DNA from 4 places in the Micromonospora sp. NPDC005707 genome. Region 2 is predicted to be linked to each of the others. Evidence: riboswitches for the same ligand, from Rfam matches in the RefSeq annotation. Region 2 holds a riboswitch; each other region holds the start of a gene.

Region 1 (4,584 bases), on a different contig from region 2:
GATCGAGCGGTACGCCCGCGCCGGCGTGGAGATCCCCGCCGAGAAGTTCGTCGTGGTCGGCCGTCCCCAGGTGGAGGCCATCGAGGTACGCCGGGAGCCGGTCACCGGCCTCGCCCACCCGACCGTGCTCTACACGCCCACCTGGACGGGGCACCACGCCGACGCCGACTACTGCTCGCTGCCGGTGGCCGAGACGCTGATCCGCCGGCTGCTGGACCGGGGGGCGACGGTGATCCTGCGGGCGCACCCGTACACCACCCAGAACCCGGCCTCGGCCCGGCAGTTGGCCCGCCTCACCGAGCTGCTCGCCGCCGACCGGGCGAGGACCGGGCGCGCGCACCTGTGGGGTGCGGCGGCCGGCCGCGAGCTGACCCTGACCGAGTGCGTCAACCGGGCCGACGCGCTGGTCTCGGACGTCTCCGGGGTGATCTCCGACTGGCTCTACTCCGGCAAGCCGTACGCGGTCACCGACATGGGCGTCGACGGGGAGCACTTCGTCGAGCGGTTCCCCCTCGCCGGTTCCGGCTACGTGCTGCGCCGGGACATGTCCAACGTGGACGAGGTGCTGACCGGGCTCCTGGACACCGACCCGAAGGCGGCGGCGCGCTGGGCCACCCGCGCCCGCTACCTGGGCGACTTCCCGGCCGAGTCCTACGCCGAGGTGTTTCTCGACGCCGCCCGCCGGCAGCTCGCGCCGGCCGGGACCGCGCCCGCCCCGCGGGACGGTTCGCCGCTCCCCTCCCCCACCGCCTGAGCCGAGGCTCAGAGGTACGCGTCGAGCAGGGCGAGCACCGCCGCCGGGTCCTCGACGTGCGCGTTGTGGCCCAGGCCGGGCAGGGTGGCGACCGGGACGCCCAGTTCCTTGAGCTGCGCGTCGGTCACCATCGGGTCCTGCTCGCCACGGGCCAGCAGCACCGGGACGTCGACGGCGGCGAGCAGCGCCGGCAGCCGGGGCTCCCCCACCGCGAAGGCGGCCGGGTCCATGGCCAGCCGCCAGCGGCCGTCCTCCCGGCGCAGCCCCGCCTCCACCACGGGGTGGTCGGGGGCGAACAGCCCGGCCAGCCCGGAGACCCGCAGGTAGCGGCGGGCCGCCTCGTCCCGGGTGGCGAACCAGGTCACCGGACGGTCGGCCAGCTCGCGGGCCTTCTCCAGCTCGGCCGGGGACCAGACGGCCTTGATGCCCAGCCCGACCACCGCGTCGACGGGCAGGCGCCGCGACCGCGCGGCCAGCGCCAGCGCCACGACCCCGCCCAGCGAGTGGCCGAGCAGCACGAGCCGGTCGCGGGGGCCGAGCCGCTCGGCCACCGGACCGAGCCCCTCGACCACCCGCCGGGCCAGGGCCTCGAAGGAGTATTCCGGCAGCGGGGGCGACCAGCCGTGCCCGGCCAGGTCGGGTGCGAGCCACCGCCCCGCCCAGTGGCGCTCCAGCAGCGGCGCCCAGGGCAGCCACACCTCACCGGTGGCGCCCATGCCGTGCAGCAGCAGCAGATGGCGGGTACCCGTCGCGTCGCCCATAGGCCGCAGTGTGCCACCGGACGGACACGACGCGCGAGAGCAGCCGGCACGACGACGTCGGGCACCGGCTCGGTGGAGCCGGTGCCCGACGGGAGAGCTGCGATCAGGCGGAGTAGCCGCGCGTGGCCGCCCAGTTCGCCAGGTCGATGGTGCTGATCCAGTACGCGGGCAGCGCCGCGTTCGCCGAGTCGGCGATCCGGACCGTGCGGCCGTCGTTCTTGTAGCCGACCACCGCGATGTAGTGGCCGCCCGGGAACGAGTGCCAGCCGCCGTCGGTGTCGGTGGCGTCGCCGGCGATGTTGACCACCACTCCCCGGCCGTCGGTGATCGCCTTGACCACGTCAGCCTGGAGCTGGTCGATCTCCGCCGGGCTCGCCGAGCCGCCGAACATGTGCGTCCGGTACGGGTTGCCCTTGACCATCTGGTTCAGGCCCCGGGTGGTGTCCTCGGCGGAGTTGGTGCCGTTCTCGCCGGCGTTCAGCGGGGCGATCATCGCGTCCTGGGTGGTCTCGACGCCGCTCGCGCTGAGCGCGTTGCGCACCGCGGCCGGGCCGCAGTTCCAGTAGGCGGTCTGCGCCTCGTAGGTGTAGTCCAGCACCTTGGTCGACGGCGGCTTCGGCTTGGCCTTCCGGGTGGTGTCCGGGTCGGTGGTGGCCTTGGCCGCGGACTTCGCGGCCGACGGCGACGCGCTCGGCGAGGCGGACGGCGCCGGGACGGCCGCCCGGGCCTCGCCCCGGCTGGCGACCTCACCGAGCCGCGAGCCCAGCTCGGCGACCGCGGCGGTGTTCTCCTGCTGGACCGGGGCGTCGTCGGTGGCGTTCAGGGTGGCGCCGGCGCCGCCGGCGAGCACGAGCGCCGCGGCCGAGCCGGCGATGATCTGGTACGGGCGCTCGGTCACGAGACGCCGCAGCTGACGCTTCAGGTGATGCTTCACGGGTTCCTCCACGGGAGCGTGCGCGGCACACACCGGCCCACGCGCGGAGGAACTCACGCGCGCTGGCGGGGCGGGTCGCCGCGGAAGGGGAGCGCCCGGGGGGCCGGGCGTTCGGGGCGGTTGCCGGGTCCGGTCGCCGTCAGGCGAGCGCCGGCACCACGATGCCGTGGAGGCGGGGGGACGAGCGGGGGGAGGTGAGCACGAGGAATGGCACTCCTTCCGTGGCCGCCGACCGGGTTAGCTGACGGATTCGGGCGGGAAGTACGCCCTACCACAGGCCGTGGGCCCGCGGATTCACCCCGGTGTTGCTGTGGGTCCCCGGTTCGTAAGAACACGATTAGGCGGGTCGGCGCGGCGTCGCCACTTGCGATCGGAAACCGCTCCGGACGCGCCGACACTACCGGTGGGTATGCCGCCTGCCAAGCGCTCCCACCTGCTTAAACCTCGTGCATCGCTACGGATATCGGAACACTCCGTCACTGACTTCACTCAATGGGACAGGCAGTTACGGCGGCGCCGGCGGGCGAAAAGCGGACATCCGGTGGCGGCTGACCCGGAATTGCGGGGGCACTTCGCCCGGCCTGCGCCCGGTGACCGTTTCCGGGGTCCCGGTGACCGGGCTCACCGAATTCGGATAACAATTCGGCAGACTCGGCCCCGCGTGGGGAGTCGGGCTCACGTGACGCCATGGGAGTCGGCCCCCGCGTGACGCCGTGAGGTCGGACCGGCGTGACGCCGTGGGGTCGGACCAGCGTGACGCGCGGGGTCGGACCAGCGTGACGCGTGGGGTCGGGCCGGCCGTGACGCCGTGGGTCGAACCGGCGTGACGCCGTGGGGTCGAGTCGGCGCGACGCCGCGGGTCGGGCCGGCGGTGACGCAGGCCGGGCACGACGGCTCTCCAGCTACCGCTGCCACGGGCCACGGGCCACGGGCCACGGGCCACGGGGCACGGGCCACAGGCCACAGGGTTACCCAGCGGCCCCGCCAGCCGGCCCACCGGCGCCCAGGACATTCGCTCAAGACCGGCTACGAACTTGGTGTCCTGGCCAGCCGGCTCGCCGACCGCCAGGACATCCGCTCGGACCCGCTAGGAACTTGATGTCCTGAACGACTCACGCCCAACTTGCCGCCGGCCACGTCTGGTCGGTCACGACGGCAGCTCGACAGGCGTCCGGGAGGGCCGCGCGCCCGATCCGTTCACGTCATCAAGTTCCTAGCGGCCGGCACGACCACATCCGGCCACCGGCTCTCCGGCCGCACGCTCTCCGGCCGCACGCTCGCCGCCCTGCGGACGGTTGCCACCAGCTCTCCCGGAACGGGAGTGGACCACGTTCAGCCGGCCCGGACGGGACGCCAGCGCGCCCCGGGCACGGTGGCCGGGATCCGCACCGTCGCGTCGTTCCGCCCCTCCACGGTCGCCGTGGCGGCGTCGGCGGGACGGAGGGCGGTGGCCGCCGCGTAGGACTCGGCCGACAGGGCGCGGGCCGCCTCGGCGGCCAGTTCGGCGTCCCGCCACGCCCGCCGCTCCCGCTCGGCGGCCGTCGCCCAGGCCGCCCGGCGGCTCTCGCGTACGGCCCGGGCCAGGACGATCTCCTGCTCGGCCGGGTGCCGGCGCGGGTCCCACCCGTTGCGGTGGGCCAGCACGTCGGCGAGTTGCCGGGCGCTCAGGTCGCCCCGCCAGTGCGCGGTCATCGCGGCGTGGTGCAGCCAGCGCTCCCGGGCCGCGTACTCGGCCGGGGTGCGTGGGGTGTGCGGGGCGGGCAGGGCGGCGGCGCTGGCGAGGCGGCGGGCGGCGGCCTCGGCCTCGTCGTACGCCCGCCAGGCCCGATCGGCCTCGTCCTGGGCGGTGAGCCACTGCTCGCGGCGCCGCCGGGCGCTCTGCGCGGCGCCGGCGGCGGCCACCGCCACCTCGTCGGCGTAGCGGCGCAGGTCGGCCCGGCGAGCGGCTTCCTCGGCGGCCGGGTCGGGCGCCGGATCGGGCGCGCCGTCGCGCTCCGGGCGGGCGACCAGCACGGCGAGCAGGCCGAGGGCGAGCACGAGCAGGGCCGACCAGATCGCGGCGGCCTCGGGAACCTCGGTCAGGAAACGGTAGAGAACGGTTTGCGGCATGTCGGCACCTCACGGGAGAGAACGTG
Region 2 (4,584 bases):
CACGGTGGGTGTGATCACGCCGGTGCCGCGCCGGGACGAGGTGGCCGGCTGGCTGGGCGACCTGGGCGGCCGGCTCCAGGTGGTGACCAGTCTCCAGGCCAAGGGCATGGAGTACGACGGGGTGGTGCTGGTCGCCCCGAGCGAGATCCGGGCCGATCCGGGGTCGGGCGTCCGCACCCTCTACGTGGCGCTCTCCCGGGCCACCCAGCGGCTCACCACGCTCGACCCGGTCGGCTGACGGCGGCGCCGCATCCGGCGTTCACTTGCACACATAGCGATGTGAGCATAGATTGAGCTCGGCCGGGGCGGCGGACGAGAGGGTGTGTGCGTGGGCGCAGGTCATGACCACAGCGGCGCGGTGGCGAACGCGGCGCACCGTCACCGTGGTCGGCTCTGGGGCGCGTTCGCGCTGCTCACCGCCCTCATGGTCGTCGAGGCGGTGGCCGCCTTCGCCACCGGCTCGCTGGCCCTGCTCTCCGACGCCGGGCACATGTTCACCGACGTCCTCGGCATCGGCATGGCGCTCGCCGCGATCACCGCCACCCGGCACGCCGACACCGACCCGCAGCGCACCTTCGGGCTCTACCGGCTGGAGGTGCTGGCCGCGCTGGCCAACGCGGTGCTGCTCGGCGCCGTGGCCGTCTACGTCCTGGTCGAGGCGGTACGCCGGTTCGGCGAGCCGCCGGAGGTCCTCGCCGGGCCGATGCTCGCCGTGGCGGTGCTCGGCCTGCTCGCCAACATCGCCGCGTTCGCGCTGCTGCGCGCCGGCGCCGAGGAGAGCATCAACCTGCGCGGGGCGTACCTGGAGGTGCTGGGCGACCTCCTCGGCTCGCTCGGCGTGATCGGGGCCGCCCTGGTCATCGCGGTCACCGACTGGTGGTGGGCCGACCCGCTGGTCGCCGTCGCGATCGGGCTGTTCATCCTGCCGCGCACCTGGCGACTCGGCCGGGCCGCGGTCCGGATCCTGGTGCAGGCCGCCCCGGAGCACCTCCAGGTGACCGCGGTGCACGACCGGCTGGCCGCCGTGCCCGGCGTCGCCGAGGTGCACGACCTGCACGTCTGGACGCTCACCTCGGGCATGGAGGTGGCCTCGGCGCACCTGACCATGGCACCGGGCGCCGAGGTCGGCGAGGTGCTGGCGGCCGCCCGGACGGCCCTGCACGAGGACTTCTCGATCGATCACGCCACGTTGCAGATCGAACCCGGAGCGTCTCCCGGGGCGTGCGGCGCGGTCGAGTGGTAATTAGGGCAATCTTAAATCCAAGTGGTTATTGTGCACTTATGCCGGTTTTGACCGGGACACCGGCTCCCACCAGCGGAGCCGACCCGGAACAACGCCGGTAGGCTCGACCGCGGCCTCCGCCGGGCGGCGCCCACCGGCGCCTGCGGTGGCCAGCGCCTAATCGCCCGCAGGGCGAGCCGGGGAACCACGTTCGTGGGGTGCATCCGCGTCAGCGGTAGGGATCTTCCGTCCCGAACCCGTCAGCTAACCCGGTCGGCGGTGGACGGAAGGACACGTGAATGCCCCCAGTGGCACCTGTACGACGGACGGTCGCCCGGTTGGCGGCCCTGCTCGTCGCGACGCTCGCCCTCGGCGTCGTGACCGCGCCGGTCTCCCCCGCCTCGGCGGTCGCGGCGGCTTCCCCGACCGCGCTGCTCGCCGCCGCACCCGGCGACAACGAGGGCGGCACCCCGGCGCTGCGCGCCCAGCTCGACGCCGCCAGCAAGGGGTGGCTGGACGCCCGCACCGCGCTGAACCGCTCGGTGACCCGGCAACAGCAGCTCACCGCCCAGCTCAAGACGGTCAACGCCGAGCTGACCGTCCGGGACGCCAAGGTCGGCGAGATCGCCGGGGTGGCATACCGGTCCGGGCGGCTGGGCACCGCCGCGGCCCTGCTCGGCAGCACCAGCCCCGAGGGCTTCATGGACCGCGCGGCCGCGCTGGAGCAGGTGGCCGCGCACGAGGACCGGGCGCTGCGCGAGCTCATCGACACCCGGGACGAGGCCACCCGCACGCAGACCGCGCTCACCGGGGAGATCCAGGAGCAGCGCAAGCAGGTCGCGGTGATGGCCAAGCGCAAGCAGCAGGCCGAACGCGCCCTGGAGGTGGCGAACAACCGCGCGTCCAGCAGCGGCGGCGGCAGCGTCCAGGGCACCTCGTCGGCCAACGCCAAGCCGGCCAAGCGCAACGCCGACGGCTCCTGGCCACCCGAGTCGTGCAGCGTCAACGACCCGACGCCCGCCGACGGCTGCATCACCCCGCGTACGCTGCACGCGCTCCAGCAGGCCAAGGCGGCCGGCTTCACCCGCTACGTCTCCTGCCACCGGCCCAGCGGCTCGGGCGAGCACCCGAAGGGGCGGGCCTGCGACTTCGCCGCGCAGAAGAGCGGCTTCGGCGGCGTGGCCAGCGGCGGCGACAAGACGTACGGCAACAACCTCTCCGCCTACTTCATCCGCAACGCCGACGCGCTCGCCGTGCTCTACGTGATCTGGTTCCGGCAGATCTGGCTGCCCAGCAGCGGCTGGAAGGCGTACAGCGGGGGCAACGGCGACCCGTCCAGCGACCACACCAACCACGTGCACCTCTCGGTGTACTGATCCCCGCCCCGGCGGCGCCCGGCTACGTCCCACGACGTACGCCGGGTGTCGCCGCGCGGCCCACGACGCGACGCCCGTGACGGCCGAGCATCGGGGGCATGACTCGACTCTCCCCCGCCGGACGCAAGGCCCTGCTCACCCTGCACCTGGTCACCTCGCTGGGGTGGCTCGGCGCCGACCTGGTGCTGCTGGCCCTCGGCGTGGCCGGGCTGCGCGGGGCCGACCCCGAGGTGGTCTATCCGGCCGCCGCGCTGCTGGTCACCTGGCTGTTCGCCCCGCTGAGCGTGCTCGTCTGGCTGGTCGGGCTCGCCAGCGCGCTGCTCACCCCGTGGGGCCTGCTGCGCTGGCGCTGGGTGCTGGTGAAGTTCGCCGTCACCACCGTGGTGCTCACGCTGGTGCTGCTCCTGCTCACCCCGCGGGTCCGGCACCTCGGTGAGCTGGCCGGGGCGGCCGACGCCCACCTCCGCGTCGACCTGGTGGTCGCGCCGACCGTCTCCAGCACGCTGCTGCTCGTCGTGACCGTGCTGTCCACCTACAAGCCGTGGGGGCGGCTGCGGCCGGCCCGGCCGGCGGCCCGACGACCGGTGCCCGCCGGGCGACGCGGCTGAGTCAGGGCGCCCCGGGTCAGACCGCCTGCCCCTCCAGGGTGGCGCCGAGCCGGCTGGCCAGCCCGAGGTGGGCCGCCCGGGCCTGCCGGAAGGCGTAGCCGAACAGCGGTGCCGGTGCGGAGAGGGTGATCTCCACGTCGATCCGCACCACCCCGTCGGGCTCGTCGCGCAGCCGCGTGTGGTTGCGCACCGTGGTGGCCGGCTGCTGCCGGGCCACGGTCACGACCTCGTCCTCGGTGGCGACCAGCACGTCCGCCTGGTAGGTGACCGGGAAGTGCAGCGGGCCGAGCGCCAGCCGGTCGGTGATCGCGTAGCTGGCCAGCGCCCCCGGGCGGGCCGGCAGTTGGCGGACCCGGACGATCAGCGGATGCAGCTCGCCCTGCCGGCTCAGGTCGCCGAGCAGGGCCACCGCGTGGGCCCTGGTGCACCGGGCCTGCACGGTGTAGCTGAAGCTGTCGCTGCTGAGCAAGCGGCACCCCCTCGCCGTCGTGGGTCCGCACGATCGTCCCGTACCGGAGCCGGGCTGGCAACGGGTCGAAAGTCCCGGGCCCGCGGCAGGTCGGCGAGCTGGAGTCGATCAGCGGGAGGGGCGCCGATCAGGCGCCGGGGAGCACCTGCGGGGTGCTGTCGGCGAACCAGGGCTCGGGCGCGCCGAAGAGGCCGAGCAGGCCGGTCACCCAGAGCTGCCGGTGCACGAACCGGCTCGGCTCGGTGACCACCAGCTTGACGCCGCTGACCTCGCAGGTCTGGAAGCCGGCGACCATGGCGCTGATGCCGACCGAGTCGATGAAGGTGACGAGCCGCATGTTGAGCTCGATCCGGGAGGGGCGGCCCTTGGCGAGCACCTCGGCGATCGCTTCCCGCACCTCGTACGCGGTGTCGACGTCGATCTCCCCTCGCGGGGCGATCTGGACCACACCACCCGGCAGCACCGACTTCACGATCGACAGGCTCACGCGAGCACCTCCACTCGCCCTTACGGGCGCCTCATCAGTACGCGGGCCGCGACCGAGAGTATTCCTCCGACGGCCTCGGTCGCCACCCCTCGGGATGAGCAATTCGCGTACTGGGCACACCTGGGCATCCCAATCCGGACCTTCGGGCTCCGATTTCCCCGCGGCGCGGGGTCCCAACCGGTCGATCGGCCGGGGTGGGCCCGGCCGATCCGCCGACCCAGGGTAGCGGGCCGGCGCACGCCCGGGTGGCACCCCGCCCCCGGCGCGTTCGGGTGGTTCGTCCCACGCCGCGCCGACCTGCCCTGACACGATGGTTTGCGCCGGGTCCGGCCGGGGCACTGCCCCGGGGAGCGAACCGTCACGCGCCGGATCACACCCGGAGTCCGATCTGGCCGCCGGACTTCGGCACCCCGAGGAGGTAA
Region 3 (4,584 bases), on a different contig from region 2:
GACCACGGTCCGGTCGCCCGGTGCCGAGCCGTCGAACGAGACGGCCCGGTAGTACTCGCTCGGCAGGACGCCGCCGAGTGCGTACCGCTGGCCGGCCGCGAACGTGTACTGGAGCGGGGACACGCCCTGGAACGGGATGGTGGCCGGGTAGGCCGCCTGCTCCGGGTAGGCGCGGCCGTACACCGGGATGGTGGTCTTCCCAGGCTTGGGCGTCACCACGAAGCCCGTCGACCACTTGGCGGTCGGCGCCGAGGCCGGGTTGAGGAACCAGGCCTTCTGCCCGAGGTACCAGATCGCCGTCCAGTCACCCTGCACGTCGGCCACGGCGTACGTCTGGCCGGCCGAGGCGCGGGCGCCGTGGTCGGAGATGTACATGGTGTCCGGCGTGCCGTCCGGGCGCAGCCCGAGGTCGTTGACCAGCGGGGCGGTCGCGCTCGGCGCGGTGTGCAGGACCACCGCGGACGAGCCGCGCAGCGGGCACGGCGCGGCCGGCGGGGTGGGCTTTGGGACGCCCGGCGGCTGCTGGTTGCAACCGACGAAGGCGGGCTGGTTGGTGGCGAAGTCCGGGTCGATGGTGACCAGGCCGGTGTGCGCGTTGCCGAGGGACCGGAAGGGCGCCTTCATGAGGTCGAAGTAGTGCGACCAGTCCCAGTACGGGCCCGGGTCCCAGTGCATCCCGCGCACGGTCGAGGCGGTGGTGCCGGGGACGTTGTCGTGGCCGATGATGTGCTGCCGGTCCAGCGGGATCTGGAACTTCAGCGCCAGGTGCCGGACCAGCTTGGCCGAGGCCCGGTACATCGCCTCGGTGTACCAGGTGCCGTGCCCGGCGAAGCCCTCGTGCTCCAGGCCGATGGACTTGGCGTTGACGTACCAGTTGCCGGCGTGCCAGCCGACGTCCTTGGCCTTGATGTGCTGGGCCACGTAGCCGTCCACCGAGCGCAGCGTGTAGTGCCAGCCCAGGTAGTCGGCGCGCTTCACCAGGTCGACGCTCGGGCCGAAGTAGCCCTCGGTGTCGTGGATGACGATGTATTCGATCTTCTGCTGGGCCGGCCGGTTGCCGAGGTCGTGGTTGCCGTAGTCGCCCGGGTCCGCGCTGAGCTGCTCGTAGGGGGCGGGAATCCACTCGCAGGCCAGCCGGACCGGGCACTCCAGGCCGTCCGGCCGCTCGGCCCGGCGCAGCCCGAGCCGGTGCAGCGCGGACTGGTCCGGCTTCACCGCGGTGGCGGCCAGGGTCACCCGCTGGCCGTCGTCGGTGGTCCGGGCCGCGCCGAGGCCGAGCTGGTCGTAGACCTCGTCGGCGAAGGCCGCCGCCGCGTCCTCGGTGTCCGCGCCGGAGTAGCGGGCCACCGCGCCGTACCAGGCCGCCGGGTCGGTGGTGGCGCCGACCGGCGAGCCCAACTGCTTCTGGTACGAGGCGAGCAGCGCCGCGCCGCCCCGGATGTTCGCGGCCGCGTCGGTGCGCAGCGTCTCCTCGGCGAGGCCGGTGAGCGCCGCGGCGGCGTCGAGCGTCTGCAGGGACGCCTGCGGCAGCACGTCCTCCGCCGGTGCGGCCGCGGTGGCCGGGTCGAGGGTGAGCGGCCGCGAGTCGTCGCCCCGCGGGTCCTCGTCCTCGCTGACGTGGCCGCTGGCCGGGGTCGCGAGGACGTGTTCGGCGTCGGTGAGGTGCATCGGGCCGTAGCCGCCGCTGGTGCTCGGCTGGCCCGGGTGGGTGTCCCAGCGCGACTCCAGGTACGAGACGCCGAGCAGGACGCTCTGCGGCACGCCGTACTCCGCCGCGGCGGCGGCGTACTGGTCCTGGCGGTCGGTGGCGGGTTGGGTGGTGAGCGGCTGGGCGGCCACCGGACCGGTCGCCACCAGGGCGGTGGCGGCTGCAACGGCTGCTGCCAGCAGCATCCGTCTGCCCGACGGCGGGGGTGAGAGGTGCATCGAACCTCCAGACAGGGATGGGGGTCACTGCGCCTCACCCTCACCCCGCGCACGGCCCGGGTCAATACCTTTCCGAGAGGTAATCTCCGCTGAAAGAATCTTTCGGGTACGGAGTGTCACGGCGTCTCGGGTTGCGGAACGATAACGACGCTCTCTACTCTGGTCAATCGTCGGCCGCGAGTTTCACCGTCCAACCCGGGTGGTGACGGTCCGGCACCGCCGAGTCGCCTCCGGGCGAGCCGGGGACCCAGGTAACTGGGGTGAATCCGCAGCCACTGCGGTAGGGCGCCTCCCTTCCCGCCCGAACCCGTCAGCTAACCCGGTAGGCGGCCAGGAAGAAGGAGTACGGAAGCCCGGTGGCACACCATGCCCCGCGGCCACCGTCGGTCCGGTCGGTCGACCGGTCGACGGCTGCGCCGCGTTCCCGCTGGTCCCGTTTCACCACCGCCCTCGCCGCCCTGGCCGGCACCGCCGTCGTCCTGACCGGCGGCGCCACGGCGGCTCACGCCGAACCGTCGGTCACCGAGATCGAGCGCCAGATCGACCAGGACTGGAACAAGCTCGAACCGATCATCGAACAGGTCAACGCCACCCGCGAGCAGCTCGCCGCCAAGCGGAAGCAGGCCGCCACGCTGGCCAAGCAGATCGCCCCGCTCCAGGCCCGGGTGGACGCCGCCCTCGGTCAGGTGGGCGGGCTCGCGGCCGACGCCTACAAGGGCGACAACAACCTCTCCACGGTCAACGCGCTGCTGGGCAGCCGGTCGCCGAGCGACCTGGTCGACGGCCTCGCCCTGCTCGACCGCTTCGCGAACCGCCAGCAGAAGCAGGTGCGGACCGTCGCCGCGCTGCGCGACCAGCTGGCCGCCAAGAAGCAGCCGCTCGACGAGATGATCACTGAGCTGTCGCGCACCGAGGCCCAGCTCGCGGCCAAGAAGAAGCAGATCGACGCCGAGATCGTCAAGCTCCAGAAGCTGCGCCTCAAGGTCTACGGCAACGGCGGCGGCGGTCCGCTGCGCCCGGCGCCCTGCCCCGCCGGCTACCCCGGCGGCCCGGCCGGCACCGCGGTCAAGTTCGCCTGCGCCCAGATCGGCAAGATCTACGTCTGGGGCGCCGCCGGCCCGGACCACTACGACTGCTCGGGCCTGACCATGGCTGCCTGGGCCAAGGCCGGCGTCTCGCTGCCGCACAACGCGCGGCAGCAGCACGACGTGACCCGGCGGGTGAGCCGGAGCGAGCTGCGCGCCGGTGACCTCGTCTTCTACTACAGCGACCTGCACCACGTCGGCATGTACGTCGGTGACGGCTGGGTGGTGCACGCCTCCCAGTCCGGCAAGCCGATCACGATGAAGCGCGTCGACGACGGCCAGATCAACAGCTACGGCCGCCCGGGCTGAGCGGTCCGCAGGGGTTGAGCGGTCCGCAGGGGCTCCCGCGTCGCGGGGGCCCCTGCGCCGTTGCCGGCCTCGGGCCGGTCAGCGGGTCGGCCAGGTGCGCCAGCTCTGCCAGGAGCGGCTCGGGGTCGGGCCGCGCTGGCCCTGGTAGCGCGAGCCGTACACCTCAGAGCCGTACGGGTGCTCGGCCGGCGAGGAGAGCCGGAAGATGCAGAGCTGGCCGATCTTCATGCCCGGCCAGAGCGTGATCGGCAGGTTCGCCACGTTGGACAGCTCCAGCGTGACGTGACCGGAGAAGCCCGGGTCGATGAAGCCGGCGGTCGAGTGGGTGAGCAGGCCGAGCCGGCCCAGTGAGCTCTTGCCCTCAAGTCGTCCGGCGAGCTGGTCGCCGAGCGAGATCACCTCCAGTGTGGAGGCGAGCACGAACTCGCCCGGGTGCAGCACGAACGGCTGGCCCTCGGCCACCTCCACCAACGAGGTGAGGTCGTCCTGCTGCACGGACGGGTCGATGTGCGTGTAGAGATGGTTGTTGAAGACCCGGAACAACCGGTCCAGACGGACGTCGATGCTGGACGGTTGCACCAGCGTGGGCTCGAAGGGCTCCAGCGCGAGCGTGCCAGTCTTGATCTCGGAGACCAGGTCCCGGTCGGAGAGCAGCATCGGAACACCATAGCGACCGGTACGGGTGACCTGCGTGTCGGACTACATCTTCGTACACCTGTTCGATAGAATGTCCGCATGGCTTCCTGGTCCGAATTCGCCGCCGACGAGCCCCGCCTCGCCGACGAGATCCGCCTCCTGTTGCAGCAGTACGGGCCGGGTTTCGGCTACCTCGCCACGGTCCGCGCCGACGGCGGCCCGCGCGTGCACCCCGTCTCCCCGGTCATCACCGACGACGGGCTCTGGTGCTTCGTCATCGACTCGCCCAAGCGTCGCGACCTCGAACGCGACGGCCGCTACGCGCTGCACTCCTTCCCGCCGGAGGAGAGCGACGACGAGGCCTACGTGGCCGGCCGGGCGCTCCCGGTGACCGACCCGGCGACCGTCGCCCGGGTGGCCCGGATCGGCCGGGCCGCGCCGCAGGGCGACTGGCGGCTGTTCGAGTTCACCGTCGACGTGGCGATGCTGACCCGGCGTGACCAGGTGGCCTGCCCCGGCGCCGGCCGGCCGGAGGTGCGCGTCTGGCTCGACCCGGGGGCCGGCGTCCCGGCCCGGCGTGACCCGCTCGCCGCGGAAGGCCGGCGTGGCCGGCACGGCTTCGACACCC
Region 4 (4,584 bases), on a different contig from region 2:
TAGCCACCGGCTTCCAGGTCGGCGACGATCGCCTGGGCGGCCCGTTCGGTGACCCCCACCTCGTCGGCCACGTCCCGGAGCCGGGCGGTGGGATTGCGGGCGATGGCCAAAAGCACGTGCCCGTGGTTGGTGAGGAAGGTCCAGTTCCGGCCGCTGCCTCTCGCACCCGGTGTCGTCGCCATGATGGTCATCGTATGGGTCCCGCGTTTCCCGGTCCTGTCGAGGCGGCTGCCCGGGGCCGCCGTCAAGGTCCGCGCAACGTATGAAATGCGTATCACGTAAATCTTGACGTACCTTTGGCTGCATGTGACCGTGGGTGCCGAGGCCGCCTCCGTCGCCAGCCGGCTGACCAGGGCGTTTTCGCGCGAGGACGAGGTGAGGACCAGTGTCGCCGACCACTCCCGAGCAGGCGCTCGCCGAGCTCTACGCCGGTAACCACCGGTTCGTCACCGGCGTACCGCGCCATCCGAATCAGGACGCCGGGCACCGGACGGTGGTCGCCGACGGCCAGCACCCGTTCGCCGTGATCGTCGGCTGCTCCGACTCCCGGCTCGCCGCCGAGATCATCTTCGACCGGGGCCTCGGTGATCTCTTCGTGGTCCGCACCGCCGGCCACACCGCCGGCCCCGAGGTGCTCGGCAGCGTCGAATACGCGGTGACCGTGCTGGGCACCCCGCTCGTGGTGGTGCTCGGCCACGACTCGTGCGGCGCCGTCCAGGCCGCCCGCGAGGCGGTCCGCACCGGCACGTCGCCGTCCGGGCATCTCGGCGCGGTGGTGGACGCCGTCGCGCCCAGCCTGCTCCGGGCCGGCCGGGAGGGCGTCGAGGACCTCGACGGGATCGTCGACGTCCACATCGCGCAGACCGTGGAGGCGCTGCTGGCCCGGTCCACCGTCCTCGCCGACGCGGTGGCCGCCGGGCGCTGCATGGTGGTCGGCCTGTCGTACCGGCTCAGCGCCGGCGAGGTGCGCACGGTGGCGCAGGCCCCGGCCGCCGCCCCGGTGCCGGCCCCGGCCGCGCCCGTGGACCCGGCGCTCGCCGGCTGACCCACCGCCCGACAACGTCGAAGGGGCCGGCCCGCGCATCGCGGGCCGGCCCCTTTCGGCGTACGCCGTCAGAGCAGCGACATGTGCACGTGGTCGGTGTGGTCGGAGGGCCCGCTGTAGGACTTCCAGCCGGTGGCCGGGAACCAGATCTGCCGGTTCCAGATCACGTAGTAGATGCCCAGCCGGTCGGCGTTGCGGATGAGGAAGGCGGCGACGTTGTTGCCGTACATCCGCTGGTCCTTGGTGCGCCACGAGGAGAAGCCGCTCTTCTGCAGCGACCAGTCGCAGGCCCGGCCCTTCGGGTGCTCGAACGGCCCGCCGTTCCGGTGGCAGCCCACGAAGCGGTTGAAGCCGGCCCGCTTGACCTCCTTGTACGCGTGCAGGGTGCGCGGGGTGACACAGCCCGACGTGGTCGGGTCGTTCTCGCTGCACGACTCCGGCTTCCAGTCGCCGTCGGAGGTGCGGCCCGGGCCGATCCGGGCGACCGGCGAGGTGGCCGAGACCAGGCCGCCGGTGAAGCCGATCCCGCCGACCAGCTTCAGCGCCTTCTCCGTCTCGGCCTTCTCGCGGGCCATCGCGTTCTTCTGCTTCTCCTGCTCGCGCACCTCGACGTCGAGCGCGATCTTGGCCTGCTCGGCGCGGGTCTTTGCGGCGTTGATGGCGGCGAGCTTCTGCGAGTTCAGCAGGTTCAGCTCGTCCAGGGCGGCCGCCCGCCGGACGAACGAGTCCGGGGTGTTGCTCTCCATCAGCATGGCCATGGCGCCGATCCGGCCGGTCCGGTAGGACTGCGCGGCGATCTGGGCCACCTGCGGGCTCAGCGCGTCGAGTTCGCTCTGTGCCGCCTTCACCTCCAGGGCGAGCTGGAGCTGGCGCTTGCGCGACTTGTCCAGCTTCGACTTGGCCTGAAGGTAGGCCCGGTTGGCGGCGTCGATGGCCTCGGTGATGAGGGGGTCGTCCTCTTCCTCGGAGTGCCCCGAGGGAGTGGGGGTGCTCGGAGCGGCCGTCGCCGGGGTCGGACCCACCAGCACGGTGAGCGCGGCCAGCATGGCCACCACGGGGGTGAGCCAGCGGCGCAGGGGTGCCGTCACAGTGTTCCCTTCCGTCGGCCGCCGACCGGGTTAGCTGACGGGTTCGGGACGGAAGTGGTCCCTACCGCTCGCGCGGATTCACCCCATGTACCTGGTTCCCCGGTTCGCCCGCGGGCGATTGGGCGGCGGCACCGCTGGCGCCGGTGCGCGCCTTCGGCGGTGACCGGCAGCGAGGTTACCCGAGAGTCCTACCGCTGTTCTACGTCCGGAAGCCGACCAATAGCGAGAATTCGTCCTCGCCCTGCGTGACCAGCATCGCGTTTGAGATCCGCCGTCACGCTGCGGAGTGTCACGATGCGGCCTCCGTGCTCCCGGCCCGCCGGACCGCCCGCCGGCGCGGGCCCTCGCAGGCCCGGCCCGGTGGCCGAACCGGTCAGCCCAGGCCGGCGCGACGGCGGCGGTACTCCTCCTCGTCGATCTCCCCGCGGGCGTACCGCTCGTCGAGGATGCGACGGGCCGAGGACGGCAGGGCCCCCGCGGGATATCCGGTGAGCCGGAACACCAGCCAGACCAGTCCCAGCAGCACCAGCAGTCCCAGCAACGACCAGGTCCACATCCAGCCCATCATCGGGCCGTTCCACATCATCTCGGCCGCCCTCCGATCGGGTGTCCTGAGGGTCGGCCGGTCCGGTGCCGTCACCGGCGCCGGTCCCGGTCGCCACCTCGAACGTACGTCGGCGGGGGATTCGCCGCGCCGGGCCGATGGACCCGACGCGGGGGCCGAACGTCCCGGTCAGCCGCGCTTCATGAGGCGGCCGACGGCGGCCATCATCTCGGTGGCCATCTCGTCGGCACGGCCCTCGGCGGCGCCCTCGTGCATGCAGTGCCGGGCGTGCCCGTCGAGCAGGCCGAGGCCGACCTTGTCCAGCGCGGCCTGGATGGCGGAGATCTGGGTCAGCACGTCGATGCAGTAGCGGTCGTCCTCGACCATCTTCTCGATGCCGCGGACCTGGCCCTCGATACGGCGGAGCCGCGCGAGGAGCTGGTCCTTGCTGGCGGTGTAGCCCCGGGTCGGGGTCGTCGGTGCGGTCATGACGTCGAGGATACCGTACCCCTCGGGGGTATGGTACGGTCCTCTCAGTAGCCGATACCCCCACCGGGTAACGGTAACGACAGCGGCGGAAGGGAAGATTCGCGATGGTCACCACCACGTACCAGGTTCAGGGCATGACCTGCGGGCACTGCGTCAACTCGGTCAGCACCGAGGTGAGCGCGCTGCCGGGCGTCACCGACGTCCAGGTCGACCTGGCCTCCGGCCGGGTCACCGTCACCAGTGAGAGCCCGTTGGACACGGACACCGTCCGCGCCGCCGTCGACGAGGCCGGTTACGACCTCGTCGGGGCGTGACGGGTCCGCGGACCCGAAGGAACCGAGGTACCCCATGAACACGGCGACGAAGCTGAGCGGCTTCGCCCTCGGGCTCGCGGCGGTGTTCGGCACGGCGTACGGGGTCGGCCACCTGGCCGGCCCCGTCACCCCGGCCGCCGAGACCCGCCACGACGCCACCGACGCCGGCCACGACTCCGGCGGAACCGACCACGGTGACGGGGGCCACGCCGCCACCGCCACCGCCCACCTGCCCGGCGGGCTGCTCGTCTCCGACCGCGGCTACACGCTCCAGCCCGTGACCGCCCCCACGGGCGAGTTCGCCTTCCGGATCACCGGCCCCGACGGCCGGCCCGTCACCCGCTACGACGTGGCGCACGACAAGCGCATGCACCTGATCGTCGCCCGCCGCGACCTCTCCGGCTTCCGGCACGTCCACCCGGAACTGGCCGCCGACGGCACCTGGCGGGTCGCCTCGCCGCTCGCCGGGCCCGGCGTCTGGCGGGCGTTCGCCGACTTCACCCCGACCGGCGGCGAGCCGCTCACCCTCGGGGTCGACGTCACCGTCCCCGGCGCGCTGGAACACCGGCCGCTCCCGGCGCCGGTGACCAGCACCACGGTCGACGGCTACACGGTCACCCTCGCCGGCGCCCCGCAGCCCGGCCGGACCAGCCGGCTCACCCTGGCCGTCAGCAGGGACGGCCGGCCCGTCACCGACCTCCAGCCCTACCTCGGGGCGTACGGGCACCTGGTGGCGCTGCGCCAGGGCGACCTCGCGTACCTGCACGTGCACCCGGAGGGCGCGCCCGGCGACGGGCGGACCCCGGCCGGGCCGGCGGTGACGTTCGCCGCCGAGGTGCCCTCGGCCGGCGCGTACCGTCTCTACCTGGACTTCCGGCACGGCGACGCGGTGCACACCGCGGAGTTCACCGTGCTGGCCGGGGACCAGGCCACCCCGGCGCCCGCCGCGCAGGCCCCCACGACCGCACCGACCCCGGACGCCGGCCACGGCGCCCCGGGGCACGGGCACAGTTGACCGGAGGTGCCGCGATGACAACCGCCAAGTCCCTGCCGGTCGCGCCGAACCTGATCGAACTCGCGATCGGCGGCATGACCTGCGCCTCC

What was found. A riboswitch is a leader RNA that binds a small molecule or an ion and turns the genes downstream of it on or off. The one in region 2 is predicted to bind cyclic di-AMP.
Region 1: linked by a shared signal. The riboswitch ahead of ABZ452_RS25665 (C39 family peptidase) and the one ahead of ABZ452_RS06025 (hypothetical protein) in region 2 are both predicted to bind cyclic di-AMP.
Region 3: linked by a shared signal. The riboswitch ahead of ABZ452_RS18145 (NlpC/P60 family protein) and the one ahead of ABZ452_RS06025 (hypothetical protein) in region 2 are both predicted to bind cyclic di-AMP.
Region 4: linked by a shared signal. The riboswitch ahead of ABZ452_RS08850 (hypothetical protein) and the one ahead of ABZ452_RS06025 (hypothetical protein) in region 2 are both predicted to bind cyclic di-AMP.

Annotation. Positions count from the first base shown of each region.
Region 1 covers NZ_JBEXYR010000015.1:609-5,192, reverse strand. The annotation lists gene ABZ452_RS25675 (CDP-glycerol glycerophosphotransferase family protein) at 1-754, shown strand, start outside; gene ABZ452_RS25670 (alpha/beta fold hydrolase) at 763-1,515, opposite strand; gene ABZ452_RS25665 (C39 family peptidase) at 1,619-2,461, opposite strand; cyclic di-AMP (ydaO/yuaA leader) riboswitch at 2,661-2,803, opposite strand; gene ABZ452_RS25660 (hypothetical protein) at 3,782-4,558, opposite strand.
Region 2 covers NZ_JBEXYR010000003.1:187,072-191,655, reverse strand. The annotation lists gene ABZ452_RS06035 (AAA family ATPase) at 1-238, shown strand, start outside; gene ABZ452_RS06030 (cation diffusion facilitator family transporter) at 329-1,243, shown strand; cyclic di-AMP (ydaO/yuaA leader) riboswitch at 1,387-1,516, shown strand; gene ABZ452_RS06025 (hypothetical protein) at 1,522-2,598, shown strand; gene ABZ452_RS06020 (hypothetical protein) at 2,697-3,206, shown strand; gene ABZ452_RS06015 (SRPBCC family protein) at 3,223-3,675, opposite strand; gene ABZ452_RS06010 (STAS domain-containing protein) at 3,803-4,162, opposite strand.
Region 3 covers NZ_JBEXYR010000008.1:153,860-158,443, reverse strand. The annotation lists gene ABZ452_RS18150 (peptidoglycan recognition family protein) at 1-1,893, opposite strand, end outside; cyclic di-AMP (ydaO/yuaA leader) riboswitch at 2,134-2,269, shown strand; gene ABZ452_RS18145 (NlpC/P60 family protein) at 2,283-3,320, shown strand; gene dcd (dCTP deaminase) at 3,399-3,977, opposite strand; gene ABZ452_RS18135 (pyridoxamine 5'-phosphate oxidase family protein) at 4,056-4,584, shown strand, end outside.
Region 4 covers NZ_JBEXYR010000004.1:217,725-222,308, forward strand. The annotation lists gene ABZ452_RS08840 (helix-turn-helix domain-containing protein) at 1-191, opposite strand, end outside; gene ABZ452_RS08845 (carbonic anhydrase) at 386-1,045, shown strand; gene ABZ452_RS08850 (hypothetical protein) at 1,114-2,133, opposite strand; cyclic di-AMP (ydaO/yuaA leader) riboswitch at 2,137-2,268, opposite strand; gene ABZ452_RS08855 (SHOCT domain-containing protein) at 2,507-2,719, opposite strand; gene ABZ452_RS08860 (metal-sensitive transcriptional regulator) at 2,867-3,166, opposite strand; gene ABZ452_RS08865 (cation transporter) at 3,271-3,480, shown strand; gene ABZ452_RS08870 (hypothetical protein) at 3,515-4,495, shown strand; gene ABZ452_RS08875 (heavy metal translocating P-type ATPase) at 4,510-4,584, shown strand, end outside.